DNA from 2 places in the Neorhizobium petrolearium genome. Region 1 is predicted to be linked to the other one. Evidence: predicted binding sites of a transcription regulator. Region 1 holds the regulator's gene; the other holds the start of a gene.

Region 1 (8,977 bases):
CGGCGCGTCGAGATAGTCGAAGGCCTGCTGCATGACGCGGGTAGCGATTTCCGTGCCGACCGACGACTGCGGATACCCTTCCTCGACGGTGACGAGGCGGCCGGTCTTCTTGACCGATTCGATGACCGTCGGCAGATCCATCGGGCGGATGGTGCGAAGGTCGATCAGTTCGACGTCGATCCCTTCCTTTGAAAGCTCCTCGACCGCCTTCACGGCATAGGTCATGCCGATGCCGAAGGAGACGACGGTCGCGTCCTTGCCGGTCTTGTGGATGCGGGCCTTGCCGATCGGCAGCACGAAATCATCAAGCTTCGGCACTTCGAAATGATGGCCGTAGAGGATCTCGTTTTCCAGGAAGATGACCGGGTTCGGATCGCGGATGGCAGCCTTCAGGAGGCCCTTGGCGTCGGCTGCCGTGTAAGGCATGACGACCTTGAGGCCCGGGACATGGCTGTACCAGGCGGCATAATCCTGGCTGTGCTGGGCGGCGACGCGGGCGGCCGCACCGTTCGGACCGCGGAAGACGATCGGAGCGCCCATCTGGCCGCCGGACATGTAGAGCGTCTTGGCAGCCGAATTGATGATCTGGTCGATCGCCTGCATGGCGAAGTTGAAGGTCATGAACTCCACGATCGGCCTGAGACCGGCCATGGCGGCACCGACGCCGACGCCTGCGAAACCGTGCTCGGTGATCGGGGTATCGACCACGCGGCGGGGACCGAACTCCTGCAGCAGGCCTTGCGTGATCTTGTAGGCACCCTGGTATTCGGCGACTTCCTCGCCCATGACGAAGACATCCTCGTCGCGGCGCATTTCCTCGGCCATGGCGTCACGAAGCGCTTCGCGGACGGTCATGGTCACCATTTCCGTGCCGGCCGGAATATCCGGGTCGGAGGCCGTCGGCGCGATCGGCTGGGCCGGAACAGGTGCGGATGCGGAGCCGGTTTCGGTCGGCTTTTCTTCCTGCGGCACCTGCGGAGCGGCAGCCTTCGGAGTTTCGGCGGACGCTTCAGAACCAATGTCGGCAGCGCTTTCGCCGTCGGCGAGGAGAACGGCGATCTTGGTGTTCACCTTGACGTTTTCGGTGCCGGCCGGAACGAGCAGCTTGCCGATCACGCCCTCATCGACGGCTTCCACTTCCATGGTCGCCTTGTCGGTCTCGATTTCGGCGATCACGTCGCCGGAGGTGACCTTGTCACCTTCTTTTTTCAGCCATTTGCTGAGCGTGCCTTCCTCCATGGTCGGGGAAAGGGCGGGCATAAGGATATCGATAGGCATAAAATTCCCTCCCCTCGATCAGAGCAGAATGTCGGTATAGAGCTCGGACACATCCGGCTCCGGATCGGCCTGGGCGAAATCGGCGCTGTCGGCGACGATGTCGCGGACGTCCTTGTCGATCGCCTTCAATTCGTCCTCGGTCGCCCAGCCCTTTTCGAGAAGGCGAGCACGCACCTGCTCGATCGGGTCGTGCTCGGAGCGCATCTTCTGCACCTCGTCCTTCGAGCGGTACTTGGCCGGATCCGACATGGAGTGGCCGCGATACCGGTAGGTCAGCATTTCGAGGATGATCGGCCCCTTGCCGGACCGGCAATGTTCCATCGCCTCGTCGGCGGCAGCCTTCACGGCGCGTACATCCATGCCGTCTACCTGGAAACCGGGAATGTTGAAGGAAGCGCCGCGTTGCGAGAAATTGGCCTGCGCCGTGGCCCGGGCGGTCGAGGTGCCCATGGCGTAGCGGTTGTTCTCGATCACATAGACGACCGGCAGCTTCCAGAGCTCGGCCATGTTGAAGCTCTCATAGACCTGGCCCTGGTTGGCCGCGCCGTCACCGAAATAGGCGGTGCTGACCGCATTGTTGCCGCGGTATTTGTTGGCAAACGCAAGGCCGGTGCCGAGCGAAACCTGGGCGCCGACGATGCCGTGACCGCCGTAAAAATTCTTTTCCTTGGAGAACATGTGCATGGAGCCGCCCTTCCCCTTGGAATAGCCGCCCCGGCGCCCGGTGAGCTCCGCCATGACGCCACGCGCACTCATGCCCGTCGCCAGCATGTGGCCATGGTCACGGTAGCCGGTGATGACCTGGTCGCCTTCCTTCAGCGCCATCTGCATGCCGACGACGACTGCTTCCTGGCCGATATAGAGATGACAGAAGCCGCCGATGAAACCCATGCCGTAAAGCTGGCCGGCCTTTTCCTCGAAGCGGCGGATCAGCAGCATGTCACGGAGGGCCTTGAGCTCCTCCTCCTTGCTGAAGTCAGCAAAGGTGCCGCCGTCGAAATTCTTCTTTGCCGGCCTGGATGCCGTCTTGGTAACAGATTTTGCCGTAGCAGACTTTGCCGCGGATTTGCGGCCGGATACAGACGCGGTTTTGGTCGGCGCCATTCATCCCTCCCTCTCGTGCTGCATGGAGAGCGGCTTTAGTGCCCCGACGCTGGCCGTCGGAAACCCGCTCCGGTTTCGAGGCCGTACCATAGGCAAGAAACGAGACCCCAGCAATGCCATAAATGCATGGCTCACATTCCGCACAACACACTGAAAAGACTTGCGAAATGTTAAGTTAACCAGATTCCGGTTAACTCAGAAGTAGTTATTGAAGATGACGATTTCGTCGTTGCGCGAAACATTGAGCTGATAGCGGGCGATCTCATCGAGCATATCTTTCTCCAGAGAGCCGTCACTCATGAGCTGCACCTGCCGCTCAAGCGCCTCGCGTCTGGCCGTCAGCTTGGCGAGCTCCTCGGCACGCGCCTGCCGCTGACGCTCGAATTCCTCGGTGGCGATCAGACCCAGATCACCATGCACAGAATGATAGCCGAAGTATGAAAGGAAGGCGACGGTAATGGCGGGAAGGACAAAACGACCGAATTTTCTTTGTCTGTGATGCTTCGTCCACATGCCCAATCAACGCCTTGTCACGCTCTACGGGGATCGCAGAAATCGATCCGAACAGAATTTCAAATTCGCAGAACTTGCTTAAGCAATCGCTAACTAGAATCGAGTCCGTCGATCTCGACATTCAGGACGTGGAAGCCCCTCATCCGCCCTGCCGGGCACCTTCTCCCCGTTCTGACGGGGAGAAGGAAATATGCCGCGCCGCCTTTGCCATTCGCAACGCCGCGCAAAGGGCACGTCCCCCCGCGGGCGAGAGGGCCAGGGTGAAGGGCTTGGAGTTTAGGCCTTCAGAATGCCGCGGCCGGCATAAGCCGCCTGCGGACCCAGCATTTCCTCGATGCGGATGAGCTGGTTGTACTTGGCAAGGCGGTCGGAGCGCGACAGCGAGCCGGTCTTGATCTGCCCGCAATTGGTGGCGACCGCGAGATCGGCGATGGTGGAATCCTCCGTCTCGCCCGAACGGTGCGACATCACGGCCGTGTAGCGCGCCTTGTGGGCGGTCTCGACGGCATCGAGCGTTTCCGAAAGCGAACCGATCTGGTTGACCTTGACGAGGATGGAGTTTGCGACACCCATGCGGATGCCGTCGCGCAGACGCGCGGAATTGGTGACGAAGAGGTCGTCGCCGACTAGCTGGCACGTGGCGCCGATCTTGTCGGTGAGCGCCTTCCAGCCGTCCCAGTCGTCCTCCGCCATGCCGTCCTCGATCGAAATGATCGGATACTTGCCGACGAGTTCAGCGAGGTAATCGGCCATGGCGCCGGATTCCAGCGTGCGGCCTTCGCCTTCCATCACGTATTTGCCGTCCTTGAAGAACTCCGTCGAGGCGCAGTCGAGCGCCAGGCAGACGTCGTCGCCCGGCTTGTAGCCGGCCTTCTCGACCGACTTGATGATGAAATCGAGGGCTTCCGGCGCGCTCTTCAGGCCCGGCGCGAAACCGCCCTCGTCGCCGACATTAGTGTTATGCCCCTGGGCGGCGAGTTCCCTCTTGAGGACGTGGAAGATTTCCGAACCCATGCGCACCGCGTCACGCAGCGTATCGGCGCCAACCGGCATGATCATGAATTCCTGGAAGTCGATCGGGTTGTCGGCATGGGCGCCGCCGTTGATGATGTTCATCATCGGAACGGGGAGGACATGCGCGTTCGGACCGCCCACGTAGCGGTAGAGCGGCAGGCCGGCGGATTCGGCGGCGGCCTTGGCGACGGCGAGCGACACACCGAGGATGGCATTGGCGCCGAGGCGCGACTTGTTCGGCGTGCCGTCGAGCGCGATCATCGTCTTGTCGATGTGGATCTGGCTTTCGGCATCGAAACCGCCGATCGCATCGAAGATCTCGGTGTTGACCGCTTCGACAGCCTTTTCGACGCCCTTGCCGCCGTAACGCTTGCCGCTGTCACGCAGTTCGACCGCCTCGTGCGCGCCGGTCGACGCGCCGGACGGAACAGCTGCACGGCCAAAAGAACCGTCTTCCAGATAGACATCCACTTCAACCGTCGGATTACCGCGGCTGTCGAGGATTTCACGGGCGATGATATCGGTGATGGCGGTCAAAAGACTCTCCCTGGGCTTGGACGTCGGATCTATATGGTTCGGGGTCACTGAACATGTCCCATAGTCAGTGACACGAAAATTACAATGGAGCCGCTTTTCGCGCTTTTTCAGGCGGGCGCTTCAGGCAGCCTTTGCGACCGCATCGAGAGCGATCAGCCTTTCGAGCAGCCGCGGCATGTCCTTGAGGTGTACCATGCTGGGGCCATCCGAAGGCGCATTGTCCGGGTCCTGATGGGTCTCGATGAAGACGCCCCCGACGCCAACCGCGACGGCCGCCCGCGCCAGCGTCTCGACGAATTCCCGCTGGCCGCCGGAAGAGCCGCCCTGCCCCCCCGGCTGCATCACCGAGTGGGTGGCGTCGAAGATCACCGGCGCGCCCATCGCCGCCATGATCGGCAGCGAGCGCATGTCGGAGATGAGCTGATTGTAACCGAAGGAAACGCCGCGTTCGCAGAGCAGCACATTCGGATTGCCGCTCTGGGTGAACTTGGCCAACACGTTCTTCATGTCCCAGGGCGCCAGGAACTGGCCCTTCTTGACATTGATGACGCGGCCGGTCTTCGCCGCAGCGACAAGCAAGTCCGTCTGGCGGCAAAGGAAGGCCGGGATCTGCAGCACGTCCACGGTCTGGGCGACGATGGCGCACTGCTCTTCCGTGTGAATGTCGGTGAGAACCGGGAAGCCGAATTCTTTCTTCAGATCGGTGAAGATTTCCATGGCGCTTTCGAGCCCGATGCCGCGCCTGCCGGAAATCGACGTACGGTTCGCCTTGTCGAAGGATGATTTGTAGACAAGCCCGATGCCGAGCTTGTCGCAAAGCTCCCTCAGCGCACCCGCCATCATGAAGGCGTGGTCGCGGCTTTCCATCTGGCACGGGCCGGCGATCAGCGACAGGCGGGCATCCTGTGCGAACACGACCTTGCCGTGCCCTTCACCGACGGAGACGCGCGGATTGGCGGAGACTTCCATGAGACTATTCCTCGAAACCGAACAACACACCCTGGCCGGGCGCCGCCTGGACCAGCACACGGCCTTCCCGGCGGACGAATGCGACGTCATTAGCAGCAAGGATGATCTCTGTCACGGCAAGATCGGCAGTCTTGAAGATGATCGCCCGGCCGCGCAGACCTTCGGCATTCGGCAACGGTGCAAGGGCGAATTCCGATTCGAGATCTTGATCCTGCATGACGCGGATGCGTGTGTTCGAAGCGACAAGCTCCACGGCCGCAGCTTCGATCCCGGCTTTCGCAAGCAGCACCTCTTCGAGCAGAGGCGCAAAATCGCCGGGCGATGCGGCCGAAAGAACGATCTCGCTCAAGCCGGTCACCGTATTGGAATGGCGTTCCAGTTCGCCTCGATCGGCCGGCAGGGGATTGATCCGCTGTGCGGAGAACAAGAAGAAGTCCGGCGCACGCTCGTCTCCCGCAAAGGCCAGCCGGAAGCTTGCCTCAGTCTCGGAACCATCCGGCATCTTCACGCCGCGGGAGAATTCCAGGATATCGCCCGCGGAAATCCCGCGCAGCCTGAAACGCGCGTGATCGGCTGCCGCATCGCCCGTGGCAACCGCGAGGGCCGAAAAGCCCTGCCTGTTACGCGCCTTGCGGAAGGCGAGATCCCGGGCGGTGAAGACATTGCCGCGCTTGGCCGCGGCTGCCGCCTGACGCCGGTTGGCGATCGCCAGCGGCTCCAGATAGGCCCCATCCGAGAAAAACACGCAGGCATTGGCCGTGCCGAAAGGATGAAAGGCCTCCGGCGCAACTGTAAATCCGAGTTCTGCCAGTCGTGAACGCGCGACGGCAAGGTCCGCCACCGGCAGAACGAGATGATCGATTAGTCTAGCATTCACGCGAGAGCCCCCAGAATCCGGAATCGCAGCACTACATTGGCAGCGGATCGGCTTCGAGCAAGTGGTGTCGGAAGAGATATGTTGCAGACATCCATGAAGAAAAATCATCATACTTCACGAAAATTTAGGGACTTGCGGAACACATATGGAACATATAGTGTATGTTCTTGATTTGTTTCCGACTCTCAAGGTGCCAAATATGCTCACGCGCAAACAGCAGGAATTGCTTCTGTTCATTCACGAACGCATGAAGGAATCCGGCGTGCCGCCCTCCTTCGACGAAATGAAGGACGCGCTCGACCTCGCGTCGAAGTCCGGCATCCACCGGCTGATCACCGCACTGGAGGAGCGCGGCTTCATCCGCCGCCTGCCGAACCGGGCACGTGCCCTTGAAGTCATCAAGCTGCCGGAAGCCTATCAGTCGAGCCTGCAGCCACGCCGCGGCTTCTCGCCGAGTGTTATCGAGGGCAGCCTCGGCAAGCCGCAGCCGGTCGCTGCCGCTCCGGCCAAGCCCGCAGCCAACGACGATCTCTCCAACGCCACCACGGTTCCCGTCATGGGCCGCATCGCCGCCGGCGTGCCCATCTCGGCGATCCAGAACAACACGCATGATATCGCAGTGCCCGCCGAGATGCTTGGTTCCGGCGAACATTACGCGCTGGAGGTCAAGGGTGATTCGATGATCGAGGCCGGCATCCTGGACGGCGACACGGTGATCATCCGCAACAGCAACACCGCCAATCCGGGAGACATCATCGTGGCGCTGGTGGACGAGGAGGAAGCGACGCTGAAGCGCTTCCGCCGCCGTGGCGCCTCGATCGCGCTGGAAGCCGCGAACCCGGCCTACGAAACACGGATATTCCCGCCCGACCGGGTAAAGGTTCAGGGCAAGCTGGTCGGCCTCATCCGCCGCTACCATTGATCAATTGCCGGAGCGGTTCCGGGAGCGCCGAGGCGAACGTCTTGTTCCGCCAGTCATAGTGGCGATGCCTGCTCCAGGGGCGGTCATGGCCGGCCATGGCGGGGCGAATAGTCCATTGCCGGATGTCGGCTGCGCCGTGCAGGGAAATTTCGAGCGCACCAGTCTTTCGCAAAGCATTGCCGTTGATCATCAATGCGCCGGAGCGGCAATGATCGAAACGGGCGCGCGGGGCGATGATGATATGGGCAGCATCGCAGGCCGCACCGGCATAACGGCTGTCTTCGACGGAGGCTATCATGGTGCCTCCGGAAGTTTTCACCCCGCAAAAGACACGCGGCTCGCAAACGAAATGACCGGCAGGCACCTGCCTGATGCGGGACCGCACTGCTTCGATTTCGGCCTGCGTCAGCTCGCGGCGCTCCTCAGATTTCCCATCGGGCGGTTTGTCTCCTGCTGATGACACGTCCGGTTTTATAGGATCGCCCAGGAGAAGTGCCCGTTTCCACTGGCCGTAGATGAAATCGGGCGGACGGGTGCGGTTGGTGGCAATGCCTTCCCTGCCTATCAGGGCAATCATCGTTCCGTCCTCGGAAACGAGAATATCCGGCAGGGGCTTCGATCGTTCGTGCCAGGAGAACAGCAATGCGGCGGCAACGAGCGGAATGCCGACCAGCCGAAGCCTGCTTCTCAAAAGTGTCAGCAGAAGAAAACCGGCCGTGGAGACAGGCAGGAACCAGGGATGCTGACGGCCGATACCGGCGTCGCCGCCCCAGGCCGCGACATGTCTTGCTATGGAGATCACCGCTTCCAGGCCGAGACCCATGAGCTTCAGGAAAGGCGCATCGAGCCCGAACGGTACGAGCAGCATGCCGACAAGTCCGGCCGGCATGACCACGAAAGAAATGATCGGCATGGCGGCGAGGTTTGCCGCCAGACCGCCGTAGGTCGCAATCCGATGGAAATGCTCGACCGAAAAGATCGCCGTCGACGTGCTGCCGATCAGGGTCGTGGCAAGAATGCCCGCAATGAATTTCCAGGAAGCCAGTACCGGCGTCACCACAGGGTGACGAATTTGCAGCGGTTCCGGATCGTGCTTTTTCGATCGATTTTTCCAGAGCGCATAACCGGCGACCAGCGCTGCGGTAGCCGCAAAGGACATCTGGAAGCTGGGCCCCAGGATTTCCGAGGGCGAAACGGCGATAATGATCAGGGCCGAAAGCGCCACGTTGCGCAAGCTGATCGACGGTCGGTCGAAGAAGACTGCGACAAGCATGACCGCCATCATGATATACGCCCGCTCGGCCGAAACACCGAAGCCGGAAATCAGGTAATAGGCGGTCGCCATCACGAGCGCGCCGGCGGCAGCGATCTTCTTCACCGGATAGGCCTGGGCAAACCCGGGAAAAAACGAAAGGACAGTGCGGACGCCGACGAAGAAGATGCCGGCGGCAAGCGCCATGTTCAGCCCGGAGATCGCGACGATATGGGCAAGTCCGGAAAGCCGGAGCGCCTCGGTGGTCTCCTTGGAAATAGCCCGGCGTTCGTCGGTCACGATCGCGGCTGCGAAGGCGCCCGCATCGCCCGGCACCGTTTCGCGAATATGGCTTGCAATGGCGCTGCGCAGATCAAAAAGCCCGCTTTCGAATTCTGCAATCCAGGCTCGCGGCAACGCCGGGCCTGCCTCCTTATTCGGCACTCCATAGAAAAAGCCGACGGCGCCGATACCATCGAAATAAGAAGAGAAGGCGAAATCGTTAAGCCCC
Region 2 (8,977 bases), 220 kb from region 1:
ATGCCTGAACCGTTGTCGCCGAAGACCGGTTTCGGCATGAAGGTTGCGGTCTTGCCGTAGGCATTGGCGACCTGGTGCACGACATACTTGTAGATCTGGATCTTGTCGGCGTTGCGCACCAGCGTGTCGAATTTGACGCCAAGCTCGTGCTGGGCGGCGGCCACTTCGTGGTGGTGCTTTTCGACGACCACACCCATTTCGGCAAGCACGGTCAGCATTTCGGAGCGCATGTCCTGCAGGCTATCGACCGGCGGGACCGGGAAATAGCCGCCCTTGACGCGCGGACGGTGGCCGAGGTTGCCGGTCTCGTAGTCGGTGTCATCATTGGACGGCAGTTCGGACGCATCAAGCTTGAAGCCCGTGTTGTACGGGTCCGCCTTGTATTTTACGTCGTCGAAGACGAAGAACTCCGGCTCGGGACCGACATAGACGGTATCGCCGATACCGGAGGCCTTCAGATAAGCTTCCGCCTTCTTGGCGGTGCCGCGCGGATCGCGATTATAGGCCTCGCCGGAGATCGGGTCGAGGATGTCGCAAACGATAACCATCGTCGACTGGGCGAAGAAGGGGTCCATATGGACCGTCGCCGGATCCGGCATCAATACCATGTCCGACTCGTTGATGGCCTTCCAGCCGGCAATCGAGGAACCGTCGAACATCACGCCGTCGGCGAACATGTCCTCGTCGACGGCCGAAATGTCCATAGTGACATGCTGCAGCTTGCCGCGCGGGTCGGTGAAGCGTAGGTCCACGAACTTGACGTCGTTTTCCTTGATTTGTTTCATGATTTCGCTTGCGCTCGTCATATGACGTTCCTCAATGTGTAAGATGACGATGTGAAGCCCCGGCCGGCGGCCGCGAGGCGGATTAGATGGCGTCTAGGCCCGTTTCACCGGTACGGATGCGGATGACCTCCTCCACATTGGAGACGAATATCTTGCCGTCCCCGATCCGTCCAGTCTGCGCGGCATTCCGGATGGCTTCGATGACCGCATCCGCATTCTCGTCCGCCAGGACGACCTCGACTTTCACCTTCGGCAGAAAGTCGACGACATATTCCGCGCCACGATAGAGCTCGGTATGACCTTTCTGGCGGCCAAAACCTTTTGCCTCGGTCACGGTGATCCCTTGCAAGCCGACCTCCTGAAGGGCTTCCTTCACTTCGTCGAGCTTGAAAGGCTTGATGATCGCTTCGATCTTTTTCATGAGAAACTATCTCTCCGCTTCTCCCTTGAAGCAGGCCTCTACCCACTTGGCCATGCCAATGCAGTTATCGTGCCAAACTCGGATGGCACTTTCAAAAAAATAATGCTGTTTTGCACCAAATCCCAACACAAGCGAGGGTTTCGTGGCAAAAATGCCTCCGTTTTTCCCGGATATTGTGCATCACAGCACAAAAAATGCGCTTTCATGACGATTTTTTGAAAGTTGAACAAGCGTAAATGTGTACGCGGAAATGATGATAATTTAATCATTTGCTTATTTTGTATGCCAATTGACGTGTGAAACAGCACTTGTTTTCTGTTCATCTTTCCGTTCAATAGCAGCATGCGCAAATCGCTGGACCATATTCTTTTGACGCCTGACGAGATGGGAGCGGCCGATGCTGCCTCGGCTGAATCCGGCATTCCGTCTTTCGGCCTGATGGAACGGGCGGGGCAGGCGGTGGCAGCGTCGGCACTGCGGCATTTTCCAGGTGCCCGGCGCTTTGTCGTGCTGTGCGGCCCTGGCAACAATGGCGGTGATGGATATGTCGCGGCCCGGGCTCTCGCGCAAGCGGGCGCATCTGTTGCCATCTATCATCTGGCTGATCCGCAAAAGCTGAAGGGCGATGCGAAGCTGGCGCGCGAACTCTCCGGTTTGCCGTCACAACCATTGCAGGACTATCATCCGGCAAACGGCGACGTCGTGATCGATGCGCTGTTCGGGGCGGGTCTCGCCCGCGCCGTCCCCGAACCCGTCGTGGATGTGATCCATAAGGTCCGTGAGGCGAAGATCCCGGTCCTTGCTGTCGATCTGCCTTCCGGTCTCTGCGGGCGACGCGGCATCCCCCTCGGTGCCGCTTTCGAGGCGAACTGCACGGTCACCTTCATGACGCGCAAGCCGGGGCATCTTCTGCTGCCGGGACGGGTGCGTTGCGGCGAAGTGGAGGTCTTCGACATCGGCATTCCGGCGCGGATCATTGACACCGTCGCCGGGAAGACAAGGGAGAACTCGCCCGTGTTGTGGCGCAATCTCCTGCCGGCATCCGGTCCCGATACGCATAAATACCGGCGCGGACATCTAACGGTGTTTTCCGGCCCGGCGAGCAGGACGGGTGCCGCCAGACTTTCGGCGGCGGCGGGGCTGAAGACGGGGGCAGGGCTGGTGACAGTGGCTTCGCCAAGCGATGCCATGGAAATTAATGCGGCTTCGCTCACCGCTGTCATGCTGCATCAGATCGATACCGTGGAAGATCTGGAAACGTGGCTTCGCACCGCAAAGCTTGCCGCTTTCGTGCTCGGACCCGGCTTCGGCGTTGGCGGGAGGGCAAGGCAATTCGTGCTGGCTCTGCGGGATCGTCCGCTGGTGCTCGATGCGGACGGCATAACGTCATTCAGGGACGATCCGTCGGAACTGTTCGACGCCTTTGCCGACGGCAATACCCATCTTGCGCTGACGCCGCATGAGGGCGAGTTCTCGCGCCTCTTCCCGGATTTGGCCGCCGACGAAAACCTGAGCAAGGTGGAAAAGGCGGTGAAAGCCGCCGAACGTGCTCATGCGGCAATCGTCTACAAAGGCGCCGACACGGTGATCGCGGCGCCGGACGGCCGCGCCTACATCGACACGAACGGACCGCCGTCGCTCGCCACTGCCGGCTCCGGCGACGTTCTCGCCGGCATGATCGGCGCACTCTTCGCCCAAGGAATGCCGGCCTTCGACGCGGCGGCAGCCGCCGTCTATTTTCATGGCGAAGCTGCAAAGCGGGTAGGCAGGAGCATGACGGCCGAGGATCTCGCCGACCACGCCGGCGTCTGGCCAGATCCCTAGCCGCGACTTTCCAGGAGTTCGCGCATCGCCATCGCACCATAAGGCGCATTCACCTTGCCTTCATGGATGAAGAAGGCGAAAACGTCGCGTGGCTCCTTCTTCGGCCTGTGCTTGTCGTCGACCAGCGGCAGGTCGTCCGGCACGTCACCCTCGGCCCAGGTCTCCAACCTTTTCGCCCAGGCCTTCATATCCTCTTCCGCATAGCAGGTCTTGATCTCGTCTGACCCTTTTTGCAGGCGTGCATAGACGAAGTCCGCAGTGACATCGGCGATCATCGGATAGTCGAAATGATCGGCGCAGACGGGAGCGATGTTGTATTTCGCAAGCAGCGCCACGAATTCCGGTACCTTGAATGTGTCGTGACGAACTTCGACCACATGTGCCAGCTTCAGGCCGTCGAGCTTGTTCGGCAGAAGTTTCAGGAAGGCCTCGAAATCATCCGGCTCGAATTTCTTCGTCGGCGCGAACTGCCACAGCAGCGGCCCGAGATGATCGCCGAGTTCCGTCAGCCCCTGACCTAGGAACTTCTCGATCGATTCCCCGGCCTCCGCGAGAACCTTGCGGTTGGTGGTGAACCGGCTTGCCTTCAGCGAAAAGATAAAACCGTCCGGCACGTCGGCCGCCCATTTCGCAAAGGTCTCCGGCTTCTGGGAGCCGTAATAGGTGCCGTTGACCTCGATGACCGCGAGCTTGCTCGCGGCATATTCGAGCTGCTTCTTCTTCGGCAGCTTGTCGGGATAAAACGTGCCCTCCCAGGGTTCGAAAGTCCATCCACCGATGCCCGTGCGGATAATGCCGGCTTTAGTCATTCACATCCTCCCAATGCGGATGTTTACTCCGCCGCTTCCACCTTTTTTGCCGGTCGCCGATCCAGCAGTTCCTTCAGGAATTGCCCGGTATAGGACCGCTTTTCCCTGACGATCTGTTCCGGCGTACCTGCCGCGACGATCTCGCCGCCGCCCGTGCCGCCTTCCGGACCGATATCGATAATCCAGTCCGCCGTCTTGATGACTTCGAGATTGTGCTCGATCACCACCACGGAATTGCCCTGGTTCACCAGTTCGTGCAGCATTTCCAGGAGCTTGGCGACGTCGTGGAAATGCAGGCCGGTCGTCGGCTCGTCGAGGATATAGAGCGTGCGGCCGGTCGAGCGCTTCGACAGTTCCTTGGCTAGCTTGACGCGCTGCGCCTCGCCACCCGAAAGCGTATTGGCCTGCTGACCAACCTTGATATAGCCGAGGCCCACATCGAAGAGCGACTGCAGCTTGTCGCGCACCGCAGGCACCGCGGAGAAGAACTCGACGCCTTCTTCGACCGTCATGTCGAGCACGTCGGCGATCGACTTTCCCTTGAAGGTGACGTCCAGGGTCTCGCGATTGTAGCGCTTGCCATGGCAGACGTCGCAGGTGACATAGACGTCCGGCAGGAAGTGCATCTCGATCTTGATGACGCCGTCGCCCTGACAGGCCTCGCACCGCCCACCCTTGACGTTGAACGAAAAACGGCCCGGTTGATAGCCGCGCGCTTTTGCTTCCGGCAGGCCCGCAAACCAGTCGCGGATCGGCGTGAAGGCGCCGGTATAGGTCGCCGGGTTGGAGCGCGGCGTCCGTCCGATCGGCGACTGGTCGATATCGATCACCTTGTCGATGAATTCGAAACCGTCGATCCGGTCGTGCTCGGCAGGGATCTCGCGGGCGCCCATGATGCGGCGTGCGGCCGCCTTGTAAAGCGTCTCGATCAGGAACGTGGACTTGCCGCCGCCCGAAACGCCGGTCACCGCCGTAAAGACGCCAAGCGGAATGGCAGCTGTAACATTCCTGAGATTGTTGCCGCGTGCGCCAAAAACCTTGATTTCCTTGCCCTTTTTTGGCTTTCTGCGCTCGGAGGGCACCGGCACGCCGAGCTCGCCGGAAAGATATTTGCCGGTCAGGGATTTTGGATTGGCCATGATCTCGGCCGGTGCGCCTTGAGCCACCACCGTGCCGCCGTGGATGCCGGCGGCCGGGCCGATGTCGACCACATAATCCGCCGTCAGGATAGCGTCTTCGTCATGCTCGACGACGATCACCGTGTTGCCGATATCCCTGAGGTGCTTCAGCGTGTCGAGAAGGCGCGCGTTGTCGCGCTGGTGTAGGCCGATCGACGGCTCGTCGAGCACATAAAGCACGCCGGTCAGGCCCGAACCGATCTGCGAGGCAAGCCGGATGCGTTGGCTTTCGCCGCCTGACAATGTGCCGGAATTGCGCGACAAGCTCAGGTAATCGAGGCCCACATCGTTCAGGAAGCGCAGGCGCTCGCGAATTTCCTTGAGAATTCTCACCGCGATCTCGTTCTGCTTGGCGTTCAGGTGTTCCGGCAGCGCTTCGAACCAGTCGCGCGCCACCCTGATCGACATCTCGGTGACTTCGCCGATATGCAGCTTGTGGATCTTGACGGCGAGTGCTTCCGGCTTCAGGCGATAGCCGTTGCAGGCGGGGCAGGGAGCGGCGGACATGTAGCGCTCGATATCCTCACGCGCCCATGCGGAATCGGTTTCCTTCCAGCGGCGCTCGAGATTCGGCACGATGCCTTCGAAAGTCTTCACAGTCTTGTAGGAGCGGGCGCCGTCGGCATAATGGAATTCGATCTTCTCCTCGGTCCCGTGCAGGATCGCCCTTTGCGCCTCTTCCGAGAGCTCGTTCCAGCGGCAGGAGAGCTTGAAGCCGAAAACCTTGCCAAGCGCTTCGAGCGTCTGGTTGTAATAGGGCGAGGTGGATTTCGCCCAGGGAGCAATCGCGCCATCGCGCAGCGTCCGGGCCGGCTCCGGCACGATCAGCGCTTCATCCACCTTTTGCTGCGAGCCGAGACCATCGCAGGTCGGGCAGGCACCAAAGGGATTGTTGAACGAAAACAGCCGCGGCTCGATTTCCGAAATGGTAAATCCGGAAACGGGGCAGGCGAATTTTTCAGAGAACAGCACCCGTTCGTGCGTTTCGTTGAGGGACTTGTTGGCGGATCCGCCGGCCGAAGTCTCCTCCGGCGGCAGAGGCTTGTCGGCGAATTCGGCGACCGCCAGTCCGTCGGCCAGTTTCAGCGAGGTTTCAAGGCTGTCCGCCAGGCGCGCCGAGATGTCGGAGCGGACCACCAGGCGATCGACGACCACGTCGATATCGTGCTTGTATTTCTTGTCGAGCGCCGGGACGTCGGCGATTTCGTAGAACTGCCCGTCGACCTTGACGCGCTGGAAACCCTTTTTCATCAGATCGGCGAGTTCCTTCTTGTACTCGCCCTTACGTCCGCGGATCATCGGCGCCAGGATATAAAGGCGCGTTCCTTCTTCGAAGGAGAGGATGCGGTCGACCATCTGGCTGACCGTCTGGCTCTCGATCGGCAGGCCCGTAGCCGGCGAATAGGGCACGCCGACGCGTGCGAAGAGCAGGCGCATATAATCGTAGATCTCGGTGACCGTGCCGACCGTCGAACGGGGATTGCGCGAGGTCGTTTTCTGTTCGATTGAGATCGCCGGCGAAAGCCCGTCGATCTGGTCGACGTCCGGCTTCTGCATCATTTCCAGGAACTGGCGTGCATAGGCCGAAAGGCTCTCGACATAGCGCCGCTGACCCTCGGCATAGATCGTGTCGAAGGCAAGCGAAGACTTGCCCGAGCCGGAAAGCCCGGTCATGACGATCAGCGAATTGCGCGGCAGGTCGAGATCGATGCCCTTCAAATTGTGCTCGCGCGCACCACGTATTGAAATGGTTTTGAGTTCACTCATCTTCATGCTCTCGGGAGGATCGAAGGTCCTTATGTAGTGATTGATCCGTCGCTGTCGAGACGGAAACTTGCTGCAATGCAGCGCCATTTCGAGTCGGTTGACAGCACTATAGGAATAAAATAGAACAAATAAAGAACAAATTTGCCTGTGGATTAAAAATCATCGGCGCCCAATGAGTGAGGCCGATGGGCTAAAGTGTCATGATTGGTTTTAAGTCCGCGGGATGCGGCAGAGACGAGGTGAAGAGTTATGGCTGGTAGCGTGAACAAGGTCATTCTGGTGGGGAATGTCGGGGCCGATCCGGAAATTCGCCGCACACAGGATGGCCGGCCGATCGCCAACCTGCGCATTGCGACCTCCGAGACCTGGCGCGACCGGAATTCCGGCGAGCGCCGGGAAAAGACCGAATGGCACAATGTCGTCGTCTTCAACGAAGGCCTCTGCAAGGTTGTCGAGCAGTATGTGAAGAAGGGCGCCAAGCTTTATATCGAAGGCCAGTTGCAGACCCGCAAATGGCAGGACCAGAGCGGCAACGACCGTTATACGACGGAAGTGGTGCTGCAGGGTTTCAATTCGACGCTCACCATGCTCGATGGTCGGGGTGAGGGCGGTGGCGATCGAGGTGGTTACGGTGGCGGCGGTAACAATCGCGTCGGGAACGACTACGGCGGCGGTGACTTCGGTGGTGGCGATGATTATGGCCGGCCGTCGGGCGGCCCGGCTCGTGGTGGCAGCCAGCAGCCGGCAGGCGGGAATTTCTCGCGCGATCTCGACGACGATATCCCGTTCTAGAATCGAGGATTTCCTCGACTTTCATCAACACCTGCAGGGATTGATGCCTGAGCGCTCTGTTTCATTTCAGGCGCTTAGACGCATATCGGCGTCTTGGGTTGCTCCGTCGGCGAGCATCGCCACCAGGACATCCGACTGTGATAATATCCCCACGAGTTTATTATTGCTCCGGGTGACCGGCAGGTAGTGCAGTCCTTCCTCGGCAAAGATGACGATGGCATCGGCAACGGGCGTGTCGGGACTAACGGTTCTGACGGGTGCAGTCATGATGTCCTTGATCGTGTCGCTGGGCGCGCTTTTGCCGGAAAGCACCAGGCGCAGGCGTTGGCCGAAGCCGATCCTGGGCCGTCCTTTGGTCCAGTTCGCCTTGTCGAGGAAATCGGTCTGCGTAACGATGCCGACGACCTCGGCTTTGTCATTGGTAACGGGCAGGGCCTTGAAATGATGGGCGCGCATCAGGTCATGCGCTTCCTTCAGCGAGTTGTCGGGCGCGACTGCGACGACGTCGCGGGACATGATGCTGGCACAATCGAGATGGACGGCGCGGCGGCGATAGGAGCGCAATTCCGTTCGCCGCAGGATGGTTTCGAGATCGTCGCGGTCGATATCGAGAAATTCGTCATATTCCTTCAGCACCTCGTCGAGGTCCTCTGACGTGAAGCCGATGCGCTGAACGGGAGCGGGATCGGCGGTGCCGTGATCAGTCGTGGGCGGCTTGATCGCGTGAGGGTAGGGGCGTCCCGTCAGGTTGTTGAAGATCAGGGCAAGCACGAGCAGGGCCAGCGAATTGCCTGCGACCGGCCAGAGGACAAAGCCGTATCCAAGTTCATGGATGGCCGGCCCGCCGAGTACGGCGGTAAGTGCGATCGCACCGCTCGGCGGATGCAGGCAGCGGAAGGTCATCATGAGAGCGATCGCGATACCGATCGCAGCCGCTGATGCTACGAACAGATCATTGATGAGCAAGGCGGCGGTCACGCCGACCAGCGCTGCAACAGTATTGCCGCAGAGGATCGACCAGGGCTGGGCGAGCGGGCTGGACGGCACGGCAAAGAGCAGGACGGCCGAGGCTCCCATCGGCGCAATCAGGGCCGGAAGCGATGCGTCGGCCCGCAAGGCCAGGCCTCCGATCATCCCCGTGACCAGAATTCCCGTCAGAGCGCCGAGAGCGGCGCGCAGTCTTTCCCTCGTACTGATGGGGCTGGCTTCGGGCAGAAGCCGGCGTAGGGTGCGTTGCATGATGGACTTTCGATTCCGATTGATGGCATTCCGGTTGGCGAGCGCTTTTAGCAGAAAACGGCGCTTTGTCGCGGGCTCTATAGATGAAAAGCCGAACGCACGCCGTCCACGATGAACTGGACGGACAGGGCGGCGAGGATGACGCCCAGCAGGCGGGTGAGG

The links. Region 1 encodes LexA, which represses DNA repair genes until DNA is damaged. Its sites were predicted from a motif close to TGTTCNNNNTGTGTTCNG; they were not measured.
Region 2: a site for LexA is predicted at 6,905-6,922, ahead of uvrA (excinuclease ABC subunit UvrA). Genes of this name have one in related genera too.

Annotation. Positions count from the first base shown of each region.
Region 1 is NZ_CP123000.1:1,688,743-1,697,719, reverse strand. It holds gene QEO92_RS08760 (pyruvate dehydrogenase complex E1 component subunit beta) at 1-1,278, opposite strand, end outside; gene pdhA (pyruvate dehydrogenase (acetyl-transferring) E1 component subunit alpha) at 1,297-2,382, opposite strand; gene QEO92_RS08750 (FtsB family cell division protein) at 2,578-2,895, opposite strand; gene eno (phosphopyruvate hydratase) at 3,172-4,446, opposite strand; gene kdsA (3-deoxy-8-phosphooctulonate synthase) at 4,567-5,415, opposite strand; gene QEO92_RS08735 (VOC family protein) at 5,420-6,292, opposite strand; gene lexA (transcriptional repressor LexA) at 6,492-7,214, shown strand; gene QEO92_RS08725 (ComEC/Rec2 family competence protein) at 7,195-8,977, opposite strand, start outside.
Region 2 is NZ_CP123000.1:1,912,598-1,921,574, forward strand. It holds gene glnA (type I glutamate--ammonia ligase) at 1-806, opposite strand, end outside; gene QEO92_RS09770 (P-II family nitrogen regulator) at 868-1,206, opposite strand; gene QEO92_RS09775 (NAD(P)H-hydrate dehydratase) at 1,549-3,030, shown strand; gene QEO92_RS09780 (DUF72 domain-containing protein) at 3,027-3,839, opposite strand; gene uvrA (excinuclease ABC subunit UvrA) at 3,863-6,784, opposite strand; gene QEO92_RS09790 (single-stranded DNA-binding protein) at 7,034-7,576, shown strand; gene QEO92_RS09795 (HPP family protein) at 7,643-8,815, opposite strand; gene QEO92_RS09800 (MarC family protein) at 8,893-8,977, opposite strand, start outside.